DNA from 2 places in the Streptomyces sp. NPDC090741 genome. Region 2 is predicted to be linked to the other one. Evidence: riboswitches for the same ligand, from Rfam matches in the RefSeq annotation. Region 2 holds a riboswitch; the other holds the start of a gene.
The links. A riboswitch is a leader RNA that binds a small molecule or an ion and turns the genes downstream of it on or off. The one in region 2 is predicted to bind guanidine.

Region 1 (6,079 bases), on a different contig from region 2:
TGCGTCTGCCAGGGCGGCGACGGTGCGGTGCTGAGGCCCCTTGCTGCGTCCCCGCTCCATGTCCGACAGGGTGCGGGCACTGACGCCGGACGCTTCGGCGAGTTGCTCCAGCGTCAGGCGTGCCGCGTGCCGATGGCGGCGCAGCAATTCCGCGAAGCTGGGCGAGGCAGTGATGCGGAGCACTCCTTCTGCGCTGCACCAACGTGATCCGCCGCGGACGGCCGCAAGGTTACTCGGTGGACCGGGAAGATCCGGGAGTCATGGGCTGCAAGCCCCGCCCGGTCATCACCCGCGGTCGAGGCCCTCCCACTCCTTGCGCAGCATGGCGTACACGAGGTCGTCGCGCCATGCCCCCTTGAAGAACTCCGTACCGATGAAACGGGCCTCCGGGCGCATGCCCAGGCGTTCGAGGAGTCCGGCGGAGGCGGTGTTGTCCGCGTGGCAGCGGCCGATCACCCGGTGCAGCCCCAGTACGTCGAATCCCAGACCCAGAACGGCGAGCGCGGCCTCGGTGGCGAAGCCCTTGCCCTGCCGGGCGGGGTGGAAGACACAGCCGAGCTCGCCCTGGCGGTGTTCCGCGCTGAGCAGGACCAGCTCGATCTGCCCGACGACCGTCCCCGTGCCCGGTTCGACGACCGCCAGGCTGAGGCAGTCCCCGTCCGCGGCCAGCTCGGTCTCCCGGGCCATCTGCTCCACCGCCACCCGGACCTCCTCCGGCCCGCGCGGCTCCCACCGCATGAAGCGGGCGACGTCGGGCCGGCGCTGGTAGTCGCAGACGTCCCCGGCGTCCTCGGGCCGGAACGGACGGAGCGTCAGCCGGGCGGTGGCGATGGGCGATTCGATGCGCAGCACCGGGCGAACGTACCCCGGCCGCTCCGCCGCCCGGTCGGCCGGTACCCGTGCCGGGCACGGGATCCGAACTGCACGCGCCGCCTGCCTCCGGCCCGAGCATCGGTCCGGACCTTGACCCGGACCCGACGCGGACCCGCGAGAATTGCCTCGTATCGCAGATCGGCTCTCGGCAGGCAGGTCACAGCCGTCACAGCCGTCACAGCCGCCAGTACGTACCCGCACGGGAATCCACGTGCACCACGTGCCGGCCGACGCGCACCACGTGGTGCCCCGGGCCGGACCAGGAGCCGGCGGCCCCGTCGGCGCCGGGCAGCGGGTCCCAGATCTCCAGGAAGGTACTGCCGTCCGGGTTGGTGCCCCACTCGACGAGATGGTCACCCTCCCACCGGAAGGCGCCGACGTCTTCGCCGGGCTCGCCCGTGAGGTGGTGGAAGTGCACCCGGGAACCGTCGAAGGACGTCGTTCCCGCGAAGCCCCGGCTGTCGGCGTAGTACGGGCCGGCCTGCAGCCACACCGCTTCACGTTCCGCGAGGAGGGGTCCGCCGTTGCGGCTGATACCGCGCCGCAGCCAGGCGCCGTGCTCGGGCACCGGCACGCCGGGGCGGTCCGGGAAGCGGACCTCCGCCCCCGGCTCAGGCAAGGTCATCGGAGGCCGGGTCGTCCACGGCCAGAAGCGTCAGCGGTACGTTGCCGCGCACTGCCTGCGAGTAGGGGCAGACCGCGTCCGCCCGGTGCAGCAGGGGCTGGAGGTCGGCAGCCCGCCACCCCGGCAGGCTTACGGTGAGGGCCACCGCGAGGCCGTAGCCCGCGGGCGTGTCCGTGGTGCCGAGCTGCACCTCGCAGGCGACGCGCGCGGCCGAGGCGTCCGCTCCGAACTCGGCGGTGACCTCCGCGAGCGCCGAGGTGAAGCAGGCTGCGAAACCGGCCGCGAACAGCTGCTCGGGGTTGGTGGTGCCGGGCACCTTCTTGCGCGGCGGGGCGAGGCGGACGTCCAGCCGCCCGTCGTCCGTACGGACGGATCCGGTACGGCCCCCGGCGGCATGCGCGGTCGTCCGGTACAGGCTGCGGGTGAGTGGCACGGTCATGGGGTTCGGCCCATCTTGCTCGACGAGGAGGCTGCCCGGGTGCGGACAGCGTATGGCGCTGCTCGTGCAGCACCTCGCGCGTCGTCGTGCGTAACCGGGTACGGCGCATCTCGTCCGGGGCCGTGAATCCGACCGCCCGACAAGCTAGCAACGGAGGCGGCCGATTGGGGCCCGCCCCACGGTGACGTTCCTCACCCGCTCCCGGCCTCGCGGGGATCCGGAGGATCGGGGACAGGTCATCGAGCCGACGGACAGGAGCCGTCGAGGACGAGGTCGACCAGACGTACGGCCAGGGCTTCTTCGAGGGGTTCGCCGGTGAGGAGGACCCTGGCGAGGAGGGGGCCCGTGATGGCTTCCACGACGAGGTGCGGGTCGGTGTCGGCGGCCAGTTCGCCGCGGTCGATGCCGCGCTGGACCAGCGTTTCGGCGCGTTCGAGGCGGGCCTGCCAGTACGCGCGCCGTCCCTCCTCCAATGCGCCTTCCTCGCGGATCGTTCCCAGGAGCAGCAGCGCGGCGCCGGCGGGTGTGGCGAAGAAGCGGGTCAGCGCCGTGAACAGCTCGTACAGGTCCTCGCGGACGGCGCCGGTGTCGGGTGTGGGCAGGGCCTGCTCGGTACGCGTGGCGAGCGCGTCGAAGATGAGGTTCTCGCGGGTTTTCCAGCGCCGGTACACCGAGGTCTCGTGGACGCCTGCCGCGCGGGCGACGGAGGCGACGGTGGTGGCCGCCAGCCCCTGAGAGGTGAGCAGGTCGACCGTGGCGGCCAGGACGGCCTGCCGCATGCGTTCCCCGCGCCGCCTCAGCGGCGGTGCTTGCCGCCCGCCCGGCTCCTTGTCGATCGTCACCCGGCCACACTATCGCAAGTCTCCTTGCGATATGAAGCGGTCGGCGTTACGTTGGAAAGCAAGTCGACTTGCGTTAGCTCGTCGGCCGGCTCCTGAGCAGACCCGCCGGGCCCCGCCACGCCTCGCCTCGCAAGCCCCCAGGCGTCGCCTCGCCGGCCCGACACGGCCCAGCCCGTCCATGCCACAGACCGGAAGTGGATCACCCGCAATGGAACTCATGCGTGCCGCGCGCCTGCACATCCCCTCGCGCACCCTGACCGTCGAAGAGGTCCCCGTGCCCGCCCCCGGACCCGGGCAGGTGCTGGTCAAAGTGGAGGCCGCGGGCGTCTGCCTGTCCGACGTGCACCTCATCGACGGCACACTCACCCCCGCCCACCTGCCGGGCGACACCGTCACCCTGGGACACGAGGTCGCCGGCATCATCGTCGAGCGCGGACCGAACGTCACGGACTGGCCCGCGGGCCGACGTGTCGTCCTGCAGGCGGGTGAGGTGCGCGACGGCCGGGTCCTGACGCGTGGTGTCGACTACGACGGCGGCTGGGCCGCGTACGCACTCGCCTCCGTCGACACCCTCGTCACCCTGCCCGACTCGATCCCCTTCGAGCAGGGCGCGATCATCCCGGACGCCGTCTCCACTCCCTGGGGTGCCATCACGACGACCGCAGACATACGCGCAGGCCAGGCAGTCGGCGTGTGGGGCATCGGAGGTCTCGGCGTCCACGCCGTCCAGCTGCTGCGCACCATCGGCGCCTACCCGATCGTCGCCGTGGACCCCGCCCCGGCCGCCCGCCGCCGCGCACTCGACTTCGGCGCCGACCTCGCGCTGGACCCTGCCGACCCCAGCCTGGTCGACCGGATCCTGGCCACCACCGGTGGCCGCGGACTCGAGGCCGCATTCGACCTCGCCGGAGTCGCCGCGGTACGAGAGCAGGCCCTGAGCGTGCTCGGGCCGAAGGGGCGGCTGGTCCTGGCCGGCCTGACCGACCAGCCGCTGACTGTCACCGACGGCACCCGCTTCAGTTATCTCCAGCACCAGATCCTCGGCCACTACGGATCAGCGGAGGACGCCGTGGCGCAGCTGATAGCCCTGGCCGGAGGCGGCAGGCTGGATTTCTCCCGCTCCATCACCGACGTACTCCTGCTGTCCGACGCGGCCAAAGCCGTCGAGCGCCTGCGCAGCAAGCAAGGCGATCCCATCCGCCTCATCCTGCGCCCCTGAGCCCGTCACCCAGCCGCTTCGCCCGTCAGGCGCGCACCCCCACCCGACCGCGTGCGATGCACGAGAACGGGTACGCCGTGTTCCCTCACCGGCGCACCGCCCACACGCACCGCCCACACGCACCGCCCACACGCACCGCCCACACGCACCGCCCACGTACGAAAGGCCCCCGCCATGCCCGTGGACCCGGCCCTCGCGGCCCTGCTCGATCAGCTCAACGGCACGCCCGCCCCACGCATCCTCGACACCGACCCGAACGTGTTGCGCGACGCGAACCGGCAACTGGGCGCCGGCACGGCCGCGGCGGAGCCGATCCCGGTCGGCTCGGTGGAGGACAGCACGGTCCCCGGCCCCGCCGGGAACATCCCCGTCCGCGTCTACCGGCCGGCGGCAGACGGCCCCGTGCCCACCGTGGTGTTCTTCCACGGCGGCGGCTGGCTCACCGGTGACCTCGACACGCACGACGACGTCACCCGCCGGCTGTGCCGCGACGTGGAGGCCGTGGTCGTCGCCGTCGACTACCGCCTGGCCCCCGAGCACCCCTTCCCGGCCGCCTACGACGACTGCCTCGCCGCGGCCCGCCACATCGCCGACCACATCGACGACTACGGTGCCCGCCCCTACCGGCTCGCCCTGGCCGGAGACAGCGCCGGCGGAAACCTGGCCGCCGCGGTCGCCCTCGCCTTCCGCGACGAACACCGGCCGCTGGCAGCCCAACTCCTCGCCTACCCCGCCACCGACTTCGACGGCGACTATCCCTCCCGCACCCAGAACGCCACCGGATACGTCCTGCGCCACCAGGACGTCCTCGACCTGCAACACCTCTACGCCGGCGACGACCCCGCCGTACGCGCCTCAGCCCCCGTCTCCCCGCTGCGCGCGGACAGTCACGCCGGCCTCGCCCCCGCGGTCATCGGCACCGCCCAGTACGACCCCCTGCGCGACGAGGGCAACGCCTACGCCGCCGCCCTCACCAAAGCGGGGGTGGACGTCTTCGCCCGCACGTACGACGGGCTGATCCACGCCTTCCTCAACCTCTTCCACATCTCCCCGGCAGCCGACGCGGCCGTCACCGAACTGAATGCCCAGCTCAAGAAGCGGCTCGCCTGATCCTCGAAAGAGCCCAAGGAGATCTCCTACCAGGTGACCGGCAGGGCCACCGGTCCGCGGATGAGGACGTCCTTCTGCCAGGCAACGTGGCCCGGATCGATGGCCAGCCGCAGGTCGGGGAGGCGTGTGATGAGGGTGGTCAGCAGCAGTTCGGCTTCCATGCGGGCCAGCGAGGGTGCCACACAGTGGTGGGGGCCGTAGCCGAAGGCCAGGTGGGGCGGGCCTTTGCGGTCGATGTCGATCCGGTGTGGCGCGGGGTAGCACCGTTCGTCCCAGTTCGCCGCCACGTACGAGACGTAGACGGCCTCGCCGCGCCGGATCAGGACGCCTCCCACTTCGACGTCCTCGGTGGCGATGCGGGCCTGTCCCACGCCGTGCTTGTGGGGGATCCAGCGCAGCAGTTCCTCCACGGCCGCTGGTACGGCGTGCGGGTCGGACCGCAGCCGGCGCATCAGGCTGTCGTCGGTCAGTAGGAGGTAGACCATGTTGGAGGTGTGGTTGCGTACCGCGTGCCAGCCGTTGATCCCCATCAGCGTGGCCAGGGCGAGGAGTTCTTCTTCCTCGATCCTTCCGCTTTCGACTGCGGCTCCCAGCTCGCTGATGAGGTCGTCCTGCGGTTGGAGCCGGCGTGCACGGGCCAGTTCACGAAAGCAGGCGCGTGCTTCTTCCTTGGCCTGCCGGGCGCGCTCGACTCCCGCTTCGTCTTTCGCCCGGGTCAGGATGGTGTCCGCCCACGTGCGCAGGCGCGGCCGGTCGGCCTCCGGCACACCCAGCACAGTGCCGATGACATGCATGGGGAAGGGGGAGGTCACGTGCTGGACGAGGTCGGCGGGCGGTCCGGCCGCGACCATCGCGTCGATGTGTTCGTCGAGTACGGCCTGGGTGCGAGGGCGCAGGGCTGCCAGGCCGAAGCGATTGAACGCCGAGGAGACCACGGAGCGGACGCGCGTGTGGTCGGGCGGGTCGACGAA
Region 2 (6,079 bases):
CCAGGAGGGTCTCCGGGCTCCGCCGGGTCTTTGGTCGTCCCGCCGGCGAGGGCAGTGCGAAATGGGAGGTGTCTATGCCTAACGCCTTGACCCGCCTACTGATGTGCGTGTGGTTGCCCCCAACGACCTCGAGGCCGAGGTGGCGCAGGACCTGACACATGTTCGTGGAGTCGGCGACCGCCGCGGCGAGGACCTCCTTCGTCCACTTGACGGGTTCCTCGCGTTCGAAGTGCGACGTTTCCACGCCCAGCTTCCGCATGCGATCGAGCAGGTACCGCCGCGAGCCGCTCTTGGGGTCCACCCCCAGTTTCTCCAGCGCCTCCGTCAGCGTCCGCGACGTGCTCGCCGCCTGTGCGAGGCGTTCCTTCGTGTACGGGCTGATCGGCATCCCGGCCCTCTCCATTCCCGGCCGCGTGTGCGGCTCTCGTACGGAGCAACGGGGCGATAGTCGGACAGTTACGGGTTGTTTCGTCCGATAAGCGGAGCGGCCCGCACCGGGTGGGTGCGGGCCGCTGCCGGGGAGGGTGAGCGTCGTCAGATGCCGAGGTCCTTGATGATCTTGGCTACGTGGCCCGTGGCCTTGACGTTGTAGAGGGCGCGTTCGACCTTGCCCTCCTCGTCCACGATCACCGTGGATCGGATGACGCCTGTCACCGTCTTGCCGTACAGCTTCTTCTCGCCGTACGCGCCGTAGGACTCAAGGACCTTCTTCTCCGGGTCGCCGACCAGGGTGACCTTCAGGTGCTCCTTCTCGCGGAACTTCGCCAGCTTCTCCGGCTTGTCCGGGGACACGCCGATCACGTCGTAGCCGGCCTCGGCCAGCACCGACAGGTTGTCCGTGAAATCGCAGGCCTGCTTCGTGCAGCCCGGCGTCAGCGCCGCGGGGTAGAAGTACACGATCACCTTGCGGCCCTTGTGGTCGGCGAGCGAGACCTCGTTGCCGTCCGCGTCGGGCAGGGTGAAGGCGGGGGCGGTGTCGCCCGGCTGGAGTCGCTCGCTCATGTCAACAGTCTCCTCGGGAGGGGATCGGTACGGTCCGAGACTAAGCTGACAGACTGTTCATGGTGGGCTACGCCCCCTACTCGACCCGACGACGACGGAGGCAGCGCGGTGCCCGTGCCCGAAGCCAGGACCCCCGCACAGATCGAGGCGGACATCGTCCGCCGCCGCGAGCAGCTCGCCGAGACGCTCGACGAGATCGGCGTGCGCGTGCATCCGAAGACGATCATCGGGGACGCGAAGGCCAGGGTCGCCTCGACCGTGGACCACACCGCCGGGCGGGCCGTCGTCGCCGTGAACCGTCTCCTGACGGACGTACGGGAGGGCCTGCGCCACGAGGACGGCGCCCCGCGCTTCGAGCGGATCGTGCCGGTCGCGCTGGTCGCGGCCGGTGTGATCGGCCTGCTCGTCGTATCGGCACGGCGCAAGCGCTGATGACCCTGCGGCGTACGGGCCGGTCGCGGACGGGTAGGTTCGTGGCGTGAGCGACGACACCAACACCACCACCCACGACAAGCTGCCCATCCGTATGCTGCACGACCGTGTGCTCGTGAAGTCCGACTTGCCGGAGGGCGAGCGGCGCTCGGGCGGCGGCATCCTGATCCCGGCGACCGCCGCCGTGGGCAAGCGGCTGGCCTGGGCCGAGGTGGTCGCGGTCGGGCAGAACGTACGCAGTGTGGAGCCGGGCGACCGGGTGCTGTACGACCCCGAGGACCGGGCCGAGGTCGAGGTGCGGGGTGCGACGTACGTGCTGATGCGCGAGCGGGACCTGCACGCCGTGGCCGCGGAGCGGCTGGAGGGGTCCAAGGACTCCACCGGGCTTTATCTGTAGGAGAGCGGTTTCCCGCGAAGGACCGACGTCGAAGGGCCGGTGACCGGTGTCACCGGCCCTTTCGCATGGGCTTTGCTACGGTGGTGGGGAACCCCGACGAGACGCGCCGTACCGGGTAGCCGTGGCTGGACGACAAGACGACGCACCCCGTTCGCTCTCGTTCCGGAGGTGCCTGTCATGGCCTGGGTTCTGCTTCTCGTCGCCGGTCTGCTCGAAGTCGGCTGGTCGATCGGTATGAAGTTCACGGAGGGCTTCACCCGGCTGTGGCCCAGTGTGTTCACCGGTGCCGGGATCGTCGCCAGCATGGTGCTGCTCTCGTACGCCGCCAAGACGCTGCCCATCGGTACCGCGTACGGCGTATGGGTGGGCATCGGCGCGGCCGGCGCCGCCGTGCTCGGTATGGCGGTGCTGGGTGAGCCCGTCACCGCCGCCCGGATCTTCTTCATCTGCCTGCTGCTGGTCGCCGTGGTGGGGCTGAAGGCGACCTCCGGTCACTGATCCGCCGGAGCCCCCCTGGCGGCGGCTACTCCAGGTATTCCGACGGCGGGCGTCTGCGCAGGCCGCCCGTCACGCCGCCCAGGGCGCCCGCCGTGGAGCCCGACGTGGTGCCGGCGATCGCCCCCGTACTCGTCCCCGCACTCGTTCCGGTACTCGTCCCGGTGGACGTGCCCGCGTCCGTCCGGCCTCCCGTGGTGTCGCCCTCCGTGGTCCGGCCCCCGGTGGTCTGCCCCTGGTCCTGGCCGCCCTGGTCCTGGCCACCGGTGGGCGGCGTCGGCCGGCCCGGGCGGTTCGGCAGGCTCGGCGGCGGCGGGGATTCGGGGGTGTCTTCGCCCTCCGACGGCTCCGGGCTGCTCGGGACGAACGGCGGCGGGGACGGGGCAGCGCCGGGCTGGAGATCGAGGTCGAAGTCCAGGGGGTCGCTGTTCTCCAGGGCCGACTTCGTGTACTGCGCCCAGATCCGGGCCGGGTATCCGCCGCCCCCGATCCTGTCCTCGCCGAGCGCCCCGTACAGGGATTCCAGGGCGCCCGTATCGGGGTCCTGGCCCATCATCGAGACGACCGTGACCAGGTCCGGGGTGTACGCCGCGAACCAGGCGGAGCGGTCCAGTTCGCCGGTGCCCGTCTTGCCGGCGGCCGGGTGCCCGGCGGCGAGGGCGGCCGTACCGGTGCCGTTGTCGACGACGCTGACCAGCATGGACGTGGTGGTGTCGGCGGCTTCGCGGCTGACGGCCTGCTTCGGGGTGCGGTCGGGCAGGTGGACGTCGTCGTCGGCCTTCTCGATCTTCTCGACGAAGGTGTACGGGGTGTAGCGCCCGTGGTCGGCGAGGGTCGCGTAGGCCTGGGTCATGTCCAGGACGCTGGCCTGCATGGTGCCCAGCGCCATGGCCGGGCCGGCGTCGAAGTTCGGGGTGTCCGCGGGGATGCCGAGGCCGATCGCGGTCCGCTTGACCTTGGCGGTGGCGACGTCGACGACCATCTGCGCGAAGACGGCGTTGACGGAGAGGTCGGTGGCGGTGTTGACGGTGATGTTCCCGTACGAGATCTGCCCCTCGTTCTCGGGGGCGTAGGGGGTCCGGGTGCCGACCACGCGGCGCTTGTTGTCGCCGTTGTAGATGGTGTTGGGGGTGATCAGGCGGCCGTCCTGGGTGCGGGAGTCGTTCTCGACGGCGGCCGCGAACACGAACGGCTTGAAGGTGGAGGCCACCTGGTAGTCGTGCCGGGTCGCGTTGTTGACGTACTGCTTGGTGTAGTCGATGCCCCCGTACATGGCGACGACCTTGCCGGTGGCCGGGTCGATGGAGACCCCGCCCGCCCGTACGACGCGGTCGGCCTTGCGCTTCTCCGGGTCGAGCCGGCTGACCATCTTCTCGTCGACGGCGTCGACGAACGCGTTCTGCCGGCGCTTGTCGATCGTCGTGGTGATGCGGTAGCCGCCCTCGGCGAGGGTCTTCTCGTCGAGGATCTTGTGCTCGACGATGTAGTCCTTGACGGCCTCGACGAGGTAGCCGCGCTGGCCGGAGAGCCCGGCGGCGGGGCGGACCTTGCCGGGTTCGGGGAAGCGGGTGGCGGCCCGCTCGGCCGCCGGCAGCCACTGCTTCTTGACCATGCCGTCGAGTACGTAGTTCCAGCGGGCGAGCGCGCGGTCGCGGCTCTGGGGGTGGGCGACGACGTCGAAGGCGCTGGGGGAGTTGAGGAGGGTGGCGAGGTACGAGCCCTCGGCGGGGTTGAGTTTGTCGACGTCCTTGCCGTAGTAGGCCTGGGCGGCGGCCTGGATGCCGTACGCGTTGCGGCCGAAGTAGCTGGTGTTGAGGTAGCCCTCCAGGATGTAGTCCTTCGACTTCTCGCGACCGAGTTTGATCGCGATGAAGAACTCCTTCACCTTGCGCTTGATGGTCTGTTCCTGGCCCAGGTAGTAGTTCTTGACGTACTGCTGGGTGATGGTGGAGCCGGACTGGGTGCCCTTGCCGGTCGCCGTGTTCCAGGCGGCGCGGACCATCGCCTTGGGGTCGACGGCCCGCTCGGAGTAGAAGTCCCGGTCCTCCGCGGCCAGTACGGCCTCCTGGACGGTACGGGGGATCTGCGAGAGCGGGACGTTGACGCGGTTGACCTCGCCGTCGCGGGCGAGCTGGGAGCCGTCGGCGTAGAGGTAGAGGTTGGACTGGGCGGTGGCGGCGGCGTTGGCGGGCGGGATGTGCACCAGCAGGTAGCCGGCGACGAAGGCGCCGACGATCAGCAGGGCGAGCAGCAGGAGCGCGCCGAGCACCATGCGCCAGGTGGGGACGAGGCGGCGCCAGCCGGTCCGCTTCCGTTTGCGCTCCGCCTTCTTGGCGGCTCGGCGGGCCTGCCTCTCGCCGGCCGGCTTCCGCGGCTTCTGCGGTGTCTGTGGCTGCCCCGCCGAAGGGAAGCCTGCGGGGGTGTCCGGGTCGCGAGGCGTCCAGCCCGGTGGTGGTGACTGGTCGCTCATCGACAGAACTCCTCGACGCCGTACGAAATATCCACGTCTGTACCTCATGCTGTCTACCCGATCGGCCGCTCGTTCCGCGTCGGACGGGCATAAATCGGTCGCGTGGATCGCCCCTCCGCACTAAGCTCGCGCGCTTTGGCCGACGTAGGAACGACCGGGAAAACGGAGGGATACGGTGCGCCAGGGAACGGCTCGTGGAACGGCTCGTGGAACGGTGCGCGGAACGGCTCGCGAAACGGTGCGCAGGGCGTGGCTCTATCCGGCCGTCGCGGCGGGCGGGTTCCGGCGCTACGCCACCTACGGGACGGCGACGGCGGCAGGGGTGTTCACCAACACCGTCTTCGGCTTCGTCCTCGCGTACACGTACGTCGCGTTGTGGGACGAGCGGCCCGGGCTGGGCGGCTACGACCAGGCGCAGGCGCTGACCTTCGTCTGGGTGAGCCAGTCGCTGCTCGCCGCGGGCGCGCTCATCGGCGGCGGCTTCCAGGAGGAGATGCAGGAGCGCATCCGGACGGGTGACATCGCCGTAGACCTGTACCGGCCGGCCGACCTCCAGATGTGGTGGCTCGCCGCCGATCTGGGGAGGGCGGGCTTCCAGTTGCTCGGGCGCGGGGTGGTGCCGCTGCTCGCGGGGGCGCTGGCCTTCCAACTGGCCCTGCCCGCCGACCCGCTGCGCTGGCTGCTGTTCCTGGTGTCGGTGGTGCTCGCGCTGCTCGTCAGCTTCGGGGTGCGGTACCTGCTGGGGCTGGCCGCGTTCTGGCTGATGGACGGTACCGGGATCAACATGATGGCCGTCGTGGTCACGGTCTTCTTCTCCGGGATGCTGCTGCCGCTGACGGTGTTCCCGGGCGGCTTCGGGGAGTTCGTCCGCGTCCTGCCGTGGGCGGCGATGCTCCAGATGCCGCTGGACGTGCTGATGGGCGTGCACGCCGGCGCCGGGGGCGCGGTACGGGCGCTGGGCTTCCAGTCGGCGTGGGCGCTCGTACTGCTGGGCGCGGGGCGGCTGTTGCAGTCGGCCGCGACACGGAAGGTGGTCGTCCAGGGTGGCTGAGCTCAAGGCCGGGGCGGTGGAGGCCGTGGAGGCCGCGGAGGCTGTGGCGGCGGCTCCGGCGCGGCCCGGAGGACCGGTGGACGTGCCGCTGTACGTGCCGGTACGGAACCGGGCCGTGGAGGGGCTGCGCGGCTACGGACTGATCGTGGCGATGTGGGTCCGGTCGACGATGGCGTACCGGACGTCGTTCCTCCTCTCCACCTTCGGGAACGCGGCGATCACGCTCCTCGAC

Region 1: linked by a shared signal. The riboswitch ahead of ACIQU4_RS19430 (Ohr family peroxiredoxin) and the one ahead of ACIQU4_RS29350 (multidrug efflux SMR transporter) in region 2 are both predicted to bind guanidine.

Annotation. Positions count from the first base shown of each region.
Region 1 is NZ_JBIVXF010000006.1:384,721-390,799, reverse strand. Features, by position in the region: partial or broken gene ACIQU4_RS19445 (helix-turn-helix domain-containing protein) at 1-183, opposite strand, end outside; gene ACIQU4_RS19440 (GNAT family N-acetyltransferase) at 286-852, opposite strand; gene ACIQU4_RS19435 (hypothetical protein) at 1,049-1,498, opposite strand; gene ACIQU4_RS19430 (Ohr family peroxiredoxin) at 1,485-1,937, opposite strand; guanidine-III (ykkC-III) riboswitch at 2,013-2,076, opposite strand; gene ACIQU4_RS19425 (TetR/AcrR family transcriptional regulator) at 2,174-2,716, opposite strand; gene ACIQU4_RS19420 (zinc-binding dehydrogenase) at 2,988-3,998, shown strand; gene ACIQU4_RS19415 (alpha/beta hydrolase) at 4,173-5,108, shown strand; gene ACIQU4_RS19410 (cytochrome P450) at 5,135-6,079, opposite strand, start outside.
Region 2 is NZ_JBIVXF010000012.1:137,312-143,390, reverse strand. Features, by position in the region: gene ACIQU4_RS29370 (HNH endonuclease) at 1-388, opposite strand, end outside; gene bcp (thioredoxin-dependent thiol peroxidase) at 535-1,002, opposite strand; gene ACIQU4_RS29360 (DUF3618 domain-containing protein) at 1,117-1,434, shown strand; gene ACIQU4_RS29355 (co-chaperone GroES) at 1,529-1,831, shown strand; guanidine-III (ykkC-III) riboswitch at 1,901-1,978, shown strand; gene ACIQU4_RS29350 (multidrug efflux SMR transporter) at 2,009-2,329, shown strand; gene ACIQU4_RS29345 (transglycosylase domain-containing protein) at 2,355-4,796, opposite strand; gene ACIQU4_RS29340 (ABC transporter permease) at 5,011-5,847, shown strand; gene ACIQU4_RS29335 (ABC transporter permease) at 5,840-6,079, shown strand, end outside.